DNA from 3 places in the Specibacter sp. NPDC078709 genome. Region 3 is predicted to be linked to each of the others. Evidence: riboswitches for the same ligand, from Rfam matches in the RefSeq annotation. Region 3 holds a riboswitch; each other region holds the start of a gene.
The links. A riboswitch is a leader RNA that binds a small molecule or an ion and turns the genes downstream of it on or off. The one in region 3 is predicted to bind thiamine pyrophosphate.
Positions count from the first base shown of each region.

Region 1: linked by a shared signal. The riboswitch ahead of AB0P14_RS03440 (3-oxoacyl-ACP reductase) and the one ahead of AB0P14_RS14485 (ECF transporter S component) in region 3 are both predicted to bind thiamine pyrophosphate.
Region 2: linked by a shared signal. The riboswitch ahead of AB0P14_RS07825 (bifunctional hydroxymethylpyrimidine kinase/phosphomethylpyrimidine kinase) and the one ahead of AB0P14_RS14485 (ECF transporter S component) in region 3 are both predicted to bind thiamine pyrophosphate.

Region 1 covers NZ_JBFBLU010000001.1:785,498-789,946, reverse strand. The annotation lists gene AB0P14_RS03445 (LLM class flavin-dependent oxidoreductase) at 1-1,162, opposite strand, end outside; gene AB0P14_RS03440 (3-oxoacyl-ACP reductase) at 1,190-1,954, opposite strand; TPP riboswitch at 2,028-2,121, opposite strand; gene AB0P14_RS03435 (TetR family transcriptional regulator) at 2,199-2,765, opposite strand; gene bioB (biotin synthase BioB) at 2,842-3,969, shown strand; gene bioA (adenosylmethionine--8-amino-7-oxononanoate transaminase) at 4,028-4,449, shown strand, end outside.
Region 2 covers NZ_JBFBLU010000003.1:269,214-273,662, reverse strand. The annotation lists gene AB0P14_RS07830 (Rne/Rng family ribonuclease) at 1-1,862, shown strand, start outside; TPP riboswitch at 1,970-2,068, shown strand; gene AB0P14_RS07825 (bifunctional hydroxymethylpyrimidine kinase/phosphomethylpyrimidine kinase) at 2,059-3,663, shown strand; gene rplU (50S ribosomal protein L21) at 4,061-4,369, shown strand; gene rpmA (50S ribosomal protein L27) at 4,430-4,449, shown strand, end outside.
Region 3 covers NZ_JBFBLU010000008.1:33,448-37,896, reverse strand. The annotation lists gene AB0P14_RS14510 (Na+/H+ antiporter subunit D) at 1-56, shown strand, start outside; gene AB0P14_RS14505 (Na+/H+ antiporter subunit E) at 53-703, shown strand; gene AB0P14_RS14500 (monovalent cation/H+ antiporter complex subunit F) at 709-975, shown strand; gene mnhG (monovalent cation/H(+) antiporter subunit G) at 972-1,334, shown strand; gene AB0P14_RS14490 (DUF4235 domain-containing protein) at 1,488-1,748, opposite strand; TPP riboswitch at 1,942-2,059, shown strand; gene AB0P14_RS14485 (ECF transporter S component) at 2,106-2,756, shown strand; gene AB0P14_RS14480 (ABC transporter ATP-binding protein) at 2,760-4,325, shown strand; gene AB0P14_RS14475 (energy-coupling factor transporter transmembrane component T) at 4,322-4,449, shown strand, end outside.

The DNA of each region.
Region 1 (4,449 bases), on a different contig from region 3:
AGCCGTCGCAGGCGCCGGACTCAAACCACTCCTGAATTTCATCCGCAACCTCGGTGGGCGTGCCAATCATGGTGGCATGGCCACCGCCTGCAGCCAGGAAACCCAGCAGTTCCCGCAACGTTGGGTGCTTCGTCTCAATGATGCGCTGCACCGTCAGGTAACGCCCTTGCGGACCTGTGAACAATTCAGCAGGCGGTAGCGGCGCCACCCGCTCATCAAGTCCATGGGTGCGGTAATCCTGACCCGTGAAGACGCCCAGTTGCGCAATGGCTGCGTCAATATCCAAGTACGCATCGAGGGCCCGTTTCTTCTCCAGCGCCTGGGTCTGAGTTGCCCCGATATAGGTGACCAAGCCGGGCAAAATGGGAACTCCCGTGCCGCCGCGCCCTGCTTCATTCAGCCGCATTTTCATGTCTGCAGCGAACTCGAGCGCTGATTCCTTGTCCCATGCCACCGAATAAATGGCCTCGGCACAGCGGGCGGCGAAGTCCCGCCCGGATTCCGAAGATCCTGCCTGAAACAGCACCGGCCGGCCTTGGGGAGGGCGCGGAACATTCAGTGGACCTGCCACCGAGAAATGCTTGCCCTGATGATTGATGGGGCGAATGTGCTCGGGATCGATGAACGTCCCGCTGTCCCGGTCCCGGGGGAGTGCATCATCAGACCACGAATCCCAGAGCTGCTTGAGAACCCGGACAAACTCGTCGGCGCGCTCATACCGCTCGGCATGGGGCGGAAGTGCGGCCATTGAGTGATTCTGGGCCTCAGCATCAAACATGGACGTGACGATATTGGCCCCCGCCCGGCCGCCACTGATGTGATCCAGCGAGGCCAGCATCCGCGCAGCGTGGAACGGCGTGTAAAAACTGGCGGACACGGTGGTGACCAGCCCGATGTGGTGGGTGGCCCGGGCCATGGCGCTCAACGCCGTAATCGGTTCAAGAAGCCCCGGAACGCCTGCTGAATACCGGCGGTTCACGCTGTGCCCGTCGGCAAAGAACACGGCGTCAAGGAAGCCGCTTTCGGCCAGCTGGGCCAGCTCCTCGAAGTAGGCAATGCTGCCGACCCTATCGGCACTGGATGCTGGATGCCGCCAGCCCATGGTGTGGTGTCCGGTGCCAAACAAGAAGGCGTTGATGTGTAATTCTCGTGTCTTTTCCATGGTGTCCGTCCCCAATTTCACTCTCTCCTAATTCATCACTAGTCCGCCGTCGACCACCAGATTTTGTCCCGTGATAGCCCGTGCCCACGGCGAAGCAAAGAACAGGGCCGCGTCAGCAAATTCGGCAGGGGTGGTGACCTTGCGCAGCGGTGTCCCGCCGGCGATCAAGTCAAAGACCTGCTCGGGGGTAGCCGAGGAAGCGTCTGTGCTGCGCAGCAGACCTCCGGAGACCATGTTGACGCGGATGTTTGCCGGTCCCAGATCGGCCGCGAACGTCCTGGTCAACGCCAGCAAAGCCGCCTTGGCCGCGGTGTAGTCGTGGTAGGGGACCACCGGATTCTGAAAAAGGTTGGTGCCGATGTTCACAATGGCACCGAAGCCGGCTTCCTTGAGCCCAGGCAGCACGGCTTGGATGGTGTTCAGCGCCCCGCCCACCACTCCAGCGAACTGGGCCTGGAAATCTGCAAAGCCAATCTCATTGGCCTTGGGCCTGGCGTCTCCGTTGAAGGAAAAGTCCGGGAGGGCGTTGTTGATCAGGGTGGTGATGGGTGCGCCGAAATGCTCGGCGGCGGCGCTGACCATGGCTGCCACGTCATCGCTCTTGGTGACATCGGCACGCAGCGCAATGGCTTGATCGGGGCCGATTTCGGTGGCCAGTTGCTGGGCCCCGGCTTCACTGTTGCGGTAGTTCAACACCACCCGGGCGCCTTCACGGGAAAAGGAGCGGGCAATCTCCACGCCGAGCCCGCGACCGGCGCCGGTGATGAGAACAATCTGGTCTTTGATGAGCATGTGTGCACCTTTCAGAAGCGCGAAAGGATGCACAAAATTACGAGATATACACCAAAAAACGGCGTTCTCGTCCTTGATTCCGGACCGGCATCCCTTCGCTCGGATTATCGAGATCAGGTTCGACGGGTCTAGCTCTCAGCCGCGATGCGGCACCCCGTGCAGTGTCCAAGAGCAAAGCTACCACGTCCCGCTCGAAGCCCAGCCGCGGATTGGTTCTGAGTGGTTCGGATTGGCCCAGCGTGGTTCAGCTAGCTGCCAGCCCGCTCAGCATGAGATCCAGTCCGAAGGTGAATATTTTGCCAGCATCCCGTTCCGTATCAGCCAGCAATCCTGCGCCCGTCAATCCGGTCCGGGTCTGTTCATCGGTCACCGAACCCAAAACGTAGGAAAGCAGCGCCTCGGCGGCCCACTCGGCTTGATCCGCGGCGAGCTTTTCGCCTTCCAGCAGTGCGCCAAACTGTTGTAGCGGGGCCGTGGAACGTGGATCCAGGGCGTGTGCCAGTGCCACCACCTCGGCGCTGTCCCGCACCGTCAGCAGCGTTTCCCGAACACGCACCGCCAGCTCGCGAAGGCTATCCGGTGACTGAGCTGCTACGGGTGCCAGGATCAGTCCGGCGAGCACGGTGAGCAGTTCCTGCTTGTTTTTCACATGCCAATACAGTGCGCCCGGCTGCACCCCTAGATCACGGGCCAAGCGGCGCATGGACAAGTCAGCTAGGCCATACTCACGCAGGATTTCCATGGCTGTCTCCACGATTGCCTCACGCGTCAACGCCATCTTGGCCCCACCCTTTCCAGAATCCCATGCCACCGCAGCACCCCTCCATCTTCCCCCATCAGCAGGGCCCGTGATTGACAATGTCCACAGCTCACCCCACTATTGAACGGTGTTCAATTACTTTACAGACCTCGCCGATCGCCAACTCGACGGCGCCACCTTGACCCGCGATCAAGCCCTCGCCATCCTGGAATCCACCGATGATCAGCTGCTCGATCTGGTCGCGGCCGCCGCCCGGCTGCGACGTGCCCACTTCGCCAACACGGTCAAAGTGAACTACCTGGTCAACCTCAAATCCGGGCTCTGCCCTGAAGACTGCACCTACTGCTCCCAACGCCTTGGATCAGCTGCCCAAATCCTGAAATACACCTGGCTCAAACCCGAAGATGCCCTCGCTCAGGCGGCCACCGGCATCCGCGCCGGTGCCTCCCGGGTCTGCCTCGTCGCCAGCGGCAAGGGCCCCAGCGACCGCGACGTGGACCGCGTGGCCGGGATGGTGGGCAACCTCAAGGAGCAGTACCCCGCCGTGGAGGTATGCGCCTGCCTCGGCATCCTCAAAGACGGCCAAGCCCAGCGTCTGAAGGCCTCCGGGGCCGACGCCTACAACCACAACCTGAACACCAGCGAAGAAAACTACGCCGACATCTGCTCCACCCACACCTTCGCCGAACGCGTGCAAACCGTGGAACATGCCAAGGACGCCGGCCTCTCGCCGTGCTCGGGACTGATCGTGGGCATGGGAGAGAGCAACAATGACCTCATCGACGCAGTCTTCGCCCTCCGCGCCCTGGGCAGCGAATCCATCCCCGTCAACTTCCTCATGCCCTTCGACGGCACCCCGCTGGAAGGCACCTGGCTGCTCTCCCCCGCCCACTGCCTGCGCATCCTCGCCATGGTTCGCTTCGCCTGCCCCGACACCGAATTACGCATGGCCGGCGGGCGCGAAATGCACCTGCGCACGCTCCAACCCCTGGCCCTCCATGTGGCCAACTCGCTCTTCCTCGGCGACTATCTCACCAGTGAGGGCCAATCCGGGGCCGACGATCTGGCCATGATCGCCGACAACGGCTTCGTCGTGCTGGGTGCCAAGACGTCCGCTCTCCAAGTTGCGGGCCTCCCTGACGTTGCCCGCCCTGAACTGAACCGTCAAGAAGCGTTCGACGCCGGAACCTCCGTGGTCAGTCCCGTCACCATCCGCCGGCGCGGGGCCGGGACGGCCGTGGCGCCCAATGCTTGAGGCTGCCACGATCGCCGCAGCAACCGCTGTGAAGGTTGTGCCTGGTGCGGATCCCGGGATGCGATCGCTGATTGCCAGGGACAGAGGACTGCTCTGGCACCCGTATGCGCCGCTGGATGGGGACGCACCTTATGCCGTCCATGCCGGCAACGGGGTAAGGCTGAGCCTTGGAGCTGCCGATGGCAGAGGATTTGAGGCCATCGACGCCATGAGCTCGTGGTGGTCCATGATCCATGGCTACCGCAACCCGGTCTTGGATCAGGCACTGCAGGAGCAAGCCGGGAAGTTCAGCCACGTCATGTTCGGCGGGCTCACACACCAGCCCGCCGTGGAACTTGCCGAACGGCTCATCGCAATGACCCCGGATGGTCTTGACCACGTGTTCTTTGCCGACTCCGGCTCGGTCTCCGTGGAAGTGGCGCTCAAACTCGCCATCCAGTACCAATTGGGCCGCGGCCGCCCTCAACGCACACAGTTCCT
Region 2 (4,449 bases), on a different contig from region 3:
TGCTGCCGAGCATGGAAGCCGCCTTCGTCGACATTGGGCGCGGCCGCAACGCCGTTCTGTACGCCGGTGAAGTTGACTGGGATGCCGCTAACCTCAACGGCCAGCCGCGCCGCATCGAAAATGCGCTCAAGTCCGGCGACTCCGTCCTGGTGCAGGTCTCCAAAGACCCGGTGGGCCACAAGGGTGCCCGCCTGACCAGCCAGATTTCCCTGCCCGGCCGCTACCTTGTGTTTGTGCCCGGTGGCTCCATGACAGGCATCTCACGTAAGCTGCCCGACGTCGAACGTAACCGCCTCAAGCGTGTCCTGAAGGATCACCTGCCGGAGAACGCTGGCGTCATTGTTCGTACCGCAGCCGAAGGTGCTAGTGAGGAAGAGCTCACCAATGACATCAACCGTCTGCGTGCGCAGTGGGAAGGCATCAATAGCCGCGCTGATTCTACGAAGACGCTGGCTCCAGAAATGCTGTACGGCGAACCTGATCTGACTATCAAGGTGGTTCGCGACGTCTTCAATGAAGACTTCAGCAAGCTCATCGTCTCCGGTGAAGACGCGTGGGACACCATCGAAGCGTATGTGACATATGTGGCCCCTGATCTGCTGGATCGCCTCGAGAAGTGGACCAAGTCCGAGGATATTTTCGCCGCACATCGCATTGACGAGCAAATCAACAAGGCACTTGAGCGCAAGGTCTTCTTGCCCTCTGGCGGCTCGCTGGTCATTGACCGCACCGAAGCCATGACCGTGGTGGACGTCAATACCGGCAAGTTCACCGGCTCCGGCGGAAACCTGGAAGAAACTGTCACCAAGAACAACCTTGAAGCCGCCGAGGAAGTGGTTCGTCAGCTGCGTTTGCGCGACATTGGCGGGATCATCGTCATTGACTTCATCGACATGGTTTTGGAATCCAACCGCGATCTAGTGCTACGCCGTCTGGTTGAGTGCCTGGGCCGCGACCGGACCAAGCACCAAGTTGCCGAGGTCACCTCGCTGGGTCTGGTGCAGATGACGCGCAAGCGCATGGGTACCGGCTTGCTGGAAGTCTTCGGCGAGCAGTGTGGCACCTGTGCCGGTCGTGGCATGGTCACGCACGAGATCCCCGTGGAGCACCGCCGCACGCATTCCCCGGCCCTCGAAGCAGCTCAGATCCACGCGCCCAAGCAGGAACAGCGCGAACCCGAGCGCACGGCTAACCGGTCAACTCGCAGTGAACGTAAGCGTAACCGCAACCGTGGACATCAGGACGGGCAAGAGCAAGAAGAAGTAACCACCCCGGTGGTTGAAGAGTTGAGCGACGCAGCTAAGGCACAAAAGGCTCACGAAGCCCGCACCGCTCTGGCGAACATTGCAGCGGCAGCTGCCGCTACGCACCACGAGCACGCTCCTGAGCAGCACGCTGAAGGTAGAACAGCAGGAACAGCAGCAGGGGAGTCTGCCCAGCAGCACGACTCTGCCGACTCTGCCACTCTCACCCTTGGTGGGGAAGCCATTGAACTGCCGCGTGGACACCGCAGCGAAAGCAGTGGCTTTGCGCAGCCCAACAATGCTGATCAGGCAGCAGCCTTGGCTGGTCTGACTCAGGCGTTGGATCAGCTCGCTGCCCCCAGCCAGGAATCAGCCCATGACGGTGCCGATTCAGGTGGAAACCGATCGCGCGCACGTCGTGGCCGGCGCAACCGTAGCGCCCGTAGCGCTCAGGGTGGAGCTGACATGACGGTAGAGACCGTCGATGCGGTCCCTGCAGCTCAGGGTTCCACACCGCATAGCAGCGCTAAAGCGGAGATCCCTGCTCCCGCAGCCGCCGTCAAAAAGAACGCCGAGCCCATCATTTTGGGTGTAGGAGTTCCGGCTTCCGAGCTGTAGTAGTCCCGGCTCGGTTGAACTGGCCCGCAGCGGTGACACAAAAAGCACCTTTTTGTGTCACCGCTGCGGGCCAGTTTTCGTTGTGAGCCGAGGTGCAGGCTAGGGTAGGGGGCGACACGGGGTGCCAGGCTACAAGGGCCGGCTGAGACAATACCCGTTGAACCTGCCCGGTTAGCACCGGCGAAGGGATGTCCTGATGAACACCACTGCACTTTTTCCAGATGCTTCGCCAGCTGCGTTTTCAGCTGGCCGCGAGTCGGCAGCACAGCAGCAGCTGCAGCTAGAACATCCGCGAGTTCTGAGTATTGCCGGCTCCGATCCTTCGGGCGGAGCCGGTATTCAGGCCGATATCAAAACCATTTCCGCTCATGGCGGCTATGCCATGGCAGCCATCACCGCACTCACCGCCCAAAACACGGTAGGAGTGCACAGCATCCACACGCCGCCAGCAGCATTCCTGACTGCTCAACTGGCCGCAGTTTCAGCAGATATCACCATAGACGCTGTGAAAATCGGCATGCTGGGTACCGCAGAGGTGGTGACAGCAGTGGGGGAGTGGCTGAAACAAACCCAGCCTCCCGTCGTCGTACTTGATCCGGTGATGGTGGCTACCAGCGGAGATGCGCTCATGGACAGGGAGGCACTGACCGCCATGTTGTCCTTGCTGGGGCTGGTGCACTTGGTGACCCCGAACATTCCTGAGCTGGGAGCCCTGTTGGGCCGGCCAGCGGCGACGAGCTGGGATGGGGCCATTGCCCAGGGGCGGGAGCTGGCTGCCGCGCACCAGCTTCGGGTGCTGGTCAAGGGTGGGCATCTGCCCGGTGCAGACTGCCCGGACGCACTGGTCAGTGCCGATGGCACCGTCCACGAGTTCCGTGCTCCACGGATTGATACGCCCAACACGCACGGGACAGGATGCTCGCTCTCAGCGGCTGTGGCGACACTACAAGCGCAGACCGGTGATTGGAGCATCAGTATTGACCATGCCAAGGACTGGCTTGGCCACGCACTGGAAACCTCCCGTGAGCTGAGGGTGGGACGCGGTCCAGGGCCCATCAACCACCTGCACGAACTATGGGCCAACGCCACGCCACGGCAGAACAGCTTCAGTAGGGAACTGTGGCAGGACTGTGCTGAGCAACGAGCCGCCATCGCCTCACTAGATTTCATCAAAGAACTTGCCGCAGGAACGCTGTCGCGCCACCACTTTGCCTACTATCTTGGGCAGGACGCCCTCTACCTCGGAAGCTATTCACGGGTGCTGGCCAAAGCCAGTGCCTTGGCGCCTAATGAAACGGAGCAGAAGTTCTGGGCCGCCGGAGCACAGAACTGCCTTGAGGTGGAAATGTCGCTGCACCGCGACTGGCTCAGCCACTACCCGGTGAACTCTGCTGAGGCGATGACGCAAGGACCCGTCACCAAGCACTACGTTGATCATCTGCAAGCGGTGGCCTTCTCCGGCAGCTACGCAGAAGTGGTTGCCGCGGTACTGCCCTGCTACTGGCTATATGCAGACGTGGGTGCGATGCTGCACGCCGACTACTTAGCTTTTACTGGCGAAGACTCCACTAAGAGCCCTGCCGAGCACCCTTACGGCGCCTGGCTGCAAACGTATGCCTCCGCTGATTTCGCGCAGGCGACAGAAACCGCCATCAGCATTCTGGACGAGGCTGCCTGCCGTGGTTCAGCGAGCGAGCGCGCTGGAATGAAGGTGGCTTTTGCCCATTCAGCACAGTATGAGGTGGACTTCTTTGCGGCACCCCACGCCCATGCACAGCAGCCTCCACATGGTGCTGGGTGATTAACACCACCTGCCCGTGGGCAAAAAGACGGCGAGTCTTGCCCGTAAATGCTCTTTTGTTCCCAGACTCGCGCTAAAGTGGCTTAGTGCGGTTCTACGGACACTGCGGTCAAAGGATGAAATCTTAGGTTCCATCCGAGGCTGCACGGGTCGAAGAATCAGCGTCATTTGCTCCCGGAGCAGGAATTAGCGTATTCTTGATCTTCGGTGCTTACGCCAACACCTAGGGCAACCACTCCATGGCAGAACTCCATTGAGGTCCACGGCGTTGAGGCACGTAGCATGCACACCGCGCGGTTCAATCTTGAACTGCGGCGCATGCGGTTGGCAAGGGTCAAACACGATCCAAGCTGGCATAAAAACTTTGTAATAAACGTCGAGAGAAGTGAGTTCCCCAGTGGTGTACGCGATTGTCCGCGCAGGCGGCCGTCAAGAAAAGGTTTCCGTAGGAGACCACGTGACCATGAACCGCGTCCCCGGTGGAGTCGGCAGCACATTTGAGCTGCCCGCCCTGCTGCTGGTTGATGGTGACAAGCTCACCACAGCCGCGAAGGACCTGGCTAATGTGAAGGTTACGGCTGAGAAGTTGGAGGATCTTCGTGGACCGAAGATCGTCATCCAGAAGTTCAAGAACAAGACCGGCTACAAGAAGCGTCAGGGTCACCGTCAGGAACTGTCCAAGGTCAAGATCACCTCAATCGCTTAATAAGCGCTCTGACGGTTCGATCCACTTAGATACTTTTAGTAAAAAGGCAGGCATTTTCAAATGGCACATAAAAAGGGTGC
Region 3 (4,449 bases):
TCGAACGCACTGACTACATTGAAGCCGTGTTCGGCAGCGGGGCGGGTAAGCCATGAGCCAGTCAACAAGCCACCGGCGCAAGCTAAATGTCCTGCAAAAACTGCCACTGCTGATTTGGCTGGTGGTGGTCTGGGGTGCACTGTGGCAGGACTTTAGTGCCGGCAACCTACTCTTTGGAGCGTTGATTGCGCTGGGTGTTACCCACGCGTTCTATTTGCCGCCCATTGAACTTAGCGGCCGGTTCAACGTGCTGCGTGCGGTGTTATTTATGCTGTGGTTCATGAAGCAGGTGACCATCGCCAGTTTCCATGTGTTGCACTGGTCCGTTGTCAAGGGGCCGAGGATCCGCAACGCCGTCATTGCAGTTCCACTGCGCAGCCCCTCGGATCTGCTCATGACGGCCGTAGGCCATGTGTTGTCGCTGATCCCTGGCTCCTTGGTGGTCGAGGTGGACCGAGGAACGGCGACGCTCTATGTCCATGCCATGAACGCGCCTACGCCAGAAAGTGTTGTGCAGGTGCGTGAAGGCATCCAAGGCATCGAAGCAAGGCTGATCAAGGTCATGGGGACCAAGGCAGAGTTGGCTGCACTCAAAAGCGAACAGGTGGGTTCGCCCATGGTGACTCACGCACAGACCCTGCACGGGCACAGCGGAGCGTCCTACGGTACTGCCAAAGAAACGAACGCGGGGGAGGACCAGTGAGCGCTATGGGTATTGTTGTCATCATTGTTGCTGTCCTGCTCGCACTGGCGGCTGCCGGCACCATTTACAGGATTGCTGCCGGGCCGTCATTGCTGGACCGTGTGATCGCAGCTGATGTGCTGCTCGCCATTTTTGGCGCCGCACTGGCCACGGAAATGGCTATCAACCAACACCTCGATAATCTAGCACTACTGGTGGTGTTGACGGTGATCGGGTTTATTGGATCCGTCACGGTGGCTCGATTTGTGGCGCATAAGAGAGATGACGGATGAACACGTTCATAGATGTCCTGACGGCAATCTGCCTGCTGGTGGGCGCCTTGATGAGCCTTGCAGCAGCTATCGGCCTGCTACGTTTTCCTGACCTCATGAGTCGCATGCACGCAGCCACCAAGCCTCAGGTGTTGGGGTTACTGCTGATGCTGGCAGCTGTCGGGCTGCAAATGCGCGCCTGGGCTTTGCTGCCGATTCTGATGATCGCCTGGCTGTTCCAACTGCTCACGGTGCCGGTGTCCGCGCACATGGTGGGTAGGGCTGGATACCGCACCAAACATCGCCGACCGGAATTGCTTAGTGTCGATGAACTGGACCAGGTTGTGGCCTCCGTCGTGGAGGATGACAGCAACCGCTAAGGGCGTCTGGGGCGTCCCTTGAGGGCGTCTCTTCGCGGTAAGCCGCGTGGCTGCCGGGGAACGCACAAGGCGCCAGCCGCCGTCGTACGTGATCATCAAACGTGTGATCAAACGCGACGGCGAATGACGCCTTGGTGACGATGGAGTGCGCCCCTAAACCTCTTCGGGATGCTTGTTGAAACGCGCAATGGCCTTCTGTGTGGTGCGCCCGGCGAGGGTCTGAATGATGGCGGCAACCACTGAAGAAACCAATGCAAAGGTCAGTGCTGAGCGAAGGCTATTCTCCAAGTCCGCACCATCCTTGGGTGGCTTGTTACCGGTGCTCTTCTCCCAAGCCGTGTCCACGAGCTTGCTGGCCACAAATCCGGCTCCCAAGCTGATGCCGGTTCCGAGCAATTTGAAGACGATGTTCATGAATGACTCCTGCGTAGTTGAGTGAGGTTGACTGGGCTTGCGCGGCAAAAACTCTAGTGTCAGCCTAGCCCTTTTACCGAGACAACAGCAGCCGCCCACTCCGCAATGTATAGGTGATGTCTTGTTGTTATCGCCGTTGTTATCGCACGCATTGGCCCCCGGCAGGGCGCGGGGGTACACTGAATCCGCAATTCAAACACGACAGGGGAGCGTCATCCCATCCTGGGATCCGGCGCTGAGAGTGCGGTTTACCGCAGACCCTCGAACCTGCTCCGGCTAGTACCGGCGAAGGGAGTCGAGTTCTCTTCGGCTGCGCGGAAATACCGCTGTAGCCGCCCCTCCTGAAAAGGAGGAATCATGAGCAAGTCATTCGCGGGCGGAAACGCCACGCAACCAAGTAAGCAAAACAAGCAAGATTCACCGGCGCGCAAGAGTACCTGGCGGGTGGTGGACATCGTTGTGGTCTCCGTTCTCGGCGTTGCCTTGGGAGTCATCTTCTGGCTGTGGTCGGCTGGATACGGTCTGACCAGCGCCATCACCGTTGCGTTCCCGCCTCTTGGCGCGCTGTACGGTGGCGGCTGGTTGATCGCCGGCGTCTTGGGTGGGCTCGTTATCCGCAAACCCGGTGCCGCACTGTATTGCGAACTCATCGCCGCCATGGTCGAAGGACTGCTGGGTACGCACTTTGGCTTTACGGTGCTGCTGTCCGGTCTGGTTCAGGGCCTTGGTGCCGAACTGGGCTTCGCGCTTTTCCGCTACCGCAAATTCAACCTCCCTGTGGCCCTGATTTCCGGCGTTTTGGCAGGTCTGGCCTTGGGAATCAACGACAGCATTGTCTGGAACATCGAGTGGGCCATGGAGTGGAAGCTGGTCTACGTAGCCCTGGCCATGGTCTCCGGTGCAGTCATCGCCGGGCTGGTGTCCTGGTTGGCCGTGCGTGGTCTGGCCAGAACCGGCGCCCTGGCAAATCTGCCCTCCCGTGGAGCCGCTACCGAACGCGCGGTGTAGGCAGTGACTATTCAGCGCAACCGGGGCAGCGCCCCGGCGAGAGTCAGTGCCAAGGGTTGGGGCTGGCAGCATTCGGGCCGTAGTGGCCGGGCCGTTGCAGACTTGGATCTGGAGATCGAACCGGGGGAGCGCGTCTTGTTGCTGGGTCCTTCCGGGGCAGGTAAGTCCACGTTCCTGCATGCCTTGGCCGGTGTGCTGGGTGATGATGAGGACGCCAACGAATCGGGCCAGCTGCTCATCGATGGCCGTCCCGTGGCAGAATCCCGTGGCCGTTCTGGGCTCATGCAACAGGATCCGGATGCACAGGTGGTGCTCTCGCGTATAGGTGATGACGTCGCGTTTGGGGCCGAAAACCTCTGTGTTCCACGTGAGGAAATCTGGCGCCGCGTGGGCGCCGCACTGGAGTCCGTGGGCCTTGAGCTGCCCCTGGATCATCCCAGTTCTTCCCTCTCCGGCGGACAGAAGCAACGCCTTGGCTTAGCCGGAATGCTAGCCATGCTTCCTGGCCTGCTGCTCCTGGATGAACCCACCGCCAACCTTGATCCGGCCGGAGTGGTGGAGGTCCGCGATGCCGTGCGCCGCAGCCTGGATGAATCCGGGGCCACGCTGGTGGTCGTGGAGCACCGGGTCTCGGTCTGGCTAGAAGTGGTGGATCGGATCGTGGTTCTGGCCCCGGCCGGTCTGGGCCAACCTGGCGGTGTCCTCTTCGATGGCCCGCCCGCGACCGTCCTTGCCCAAAGTAGGGAGCTACTGGCGGCGGCGGGTATCTGGGTTCCAGGGTACCTCCCGGCGGTCCGGCCGCGGAGCGCCTTAGGCCTGAAAACGTTCGACGCCGGAGCGCACCTGCTGCTCGAAGCGGAAGATCTCGCTGTCTCCCGCACCAAGGGACGCAAGCGTCGCCCGGTGGTGCCGGCCGCCGTCGTCCCTTCTGTTGAGGTGCGGGCCGGTCACGCGCTGAGTGTGACCGGACCCAACGGTGCGGGCAAGTCGACGCTGGCGCTGACGCTGGCCGGATTATTGGCGCCTGCCGGTGGCCGTTTGTGTGCGCTGCCGGAGTTGGCTCGGGGGGCCGGGACGCGGCCGTTGTCGTGGCGTGGGCGTGAGCTGATTAGCAGAATCGGCACGGTTTTTCAGGAGCCTGAGCATCAATTCGTGGCGCACAGTGTCCGAGATGAGTTGTTGTTTGCGCCGAAGATTTTGGGCCACGGTGGCGAGCTGGTCGAGGAGCTATTGGCGCGGTTGCGGCTAGAACATCTGGCGGATGCGAACCCGTTCACGCTGTCGGGCGGAGAAAAGCGCCGCTTGTCCGTGGCCACAGTGCTGGCAGCTAGCCCGCAGATCTTGGTTTTGGATGAGCCAACATTTGGTCAGGATGCCAATACGTGGGCGGAACTAGCGTCCATGCTGACTGAGCTGTTGGACGCCGGAACTGCCGTTGTTTCGGTGACGCATGACGCCGCCTTCACCGCGGTTCTGGGCGGAGAACGGCTGGTCCTGGGAGGCGCGGATGGATTTGCTGATGTGCCGAATCCGCGGGTGCGGCAAAAGGCTGCGAGGTTGCACCCATGAGCGTTGACATTGTGGCTGTGCCCCGGTCCACGGCATGGCTGGCACAGGCGAACCCGCTCGCTAAGTTGGGCGCCGGCATGGCCCTGACCATCGTGCTGCTGATTAGCGTGGATTGGGTCTCGGC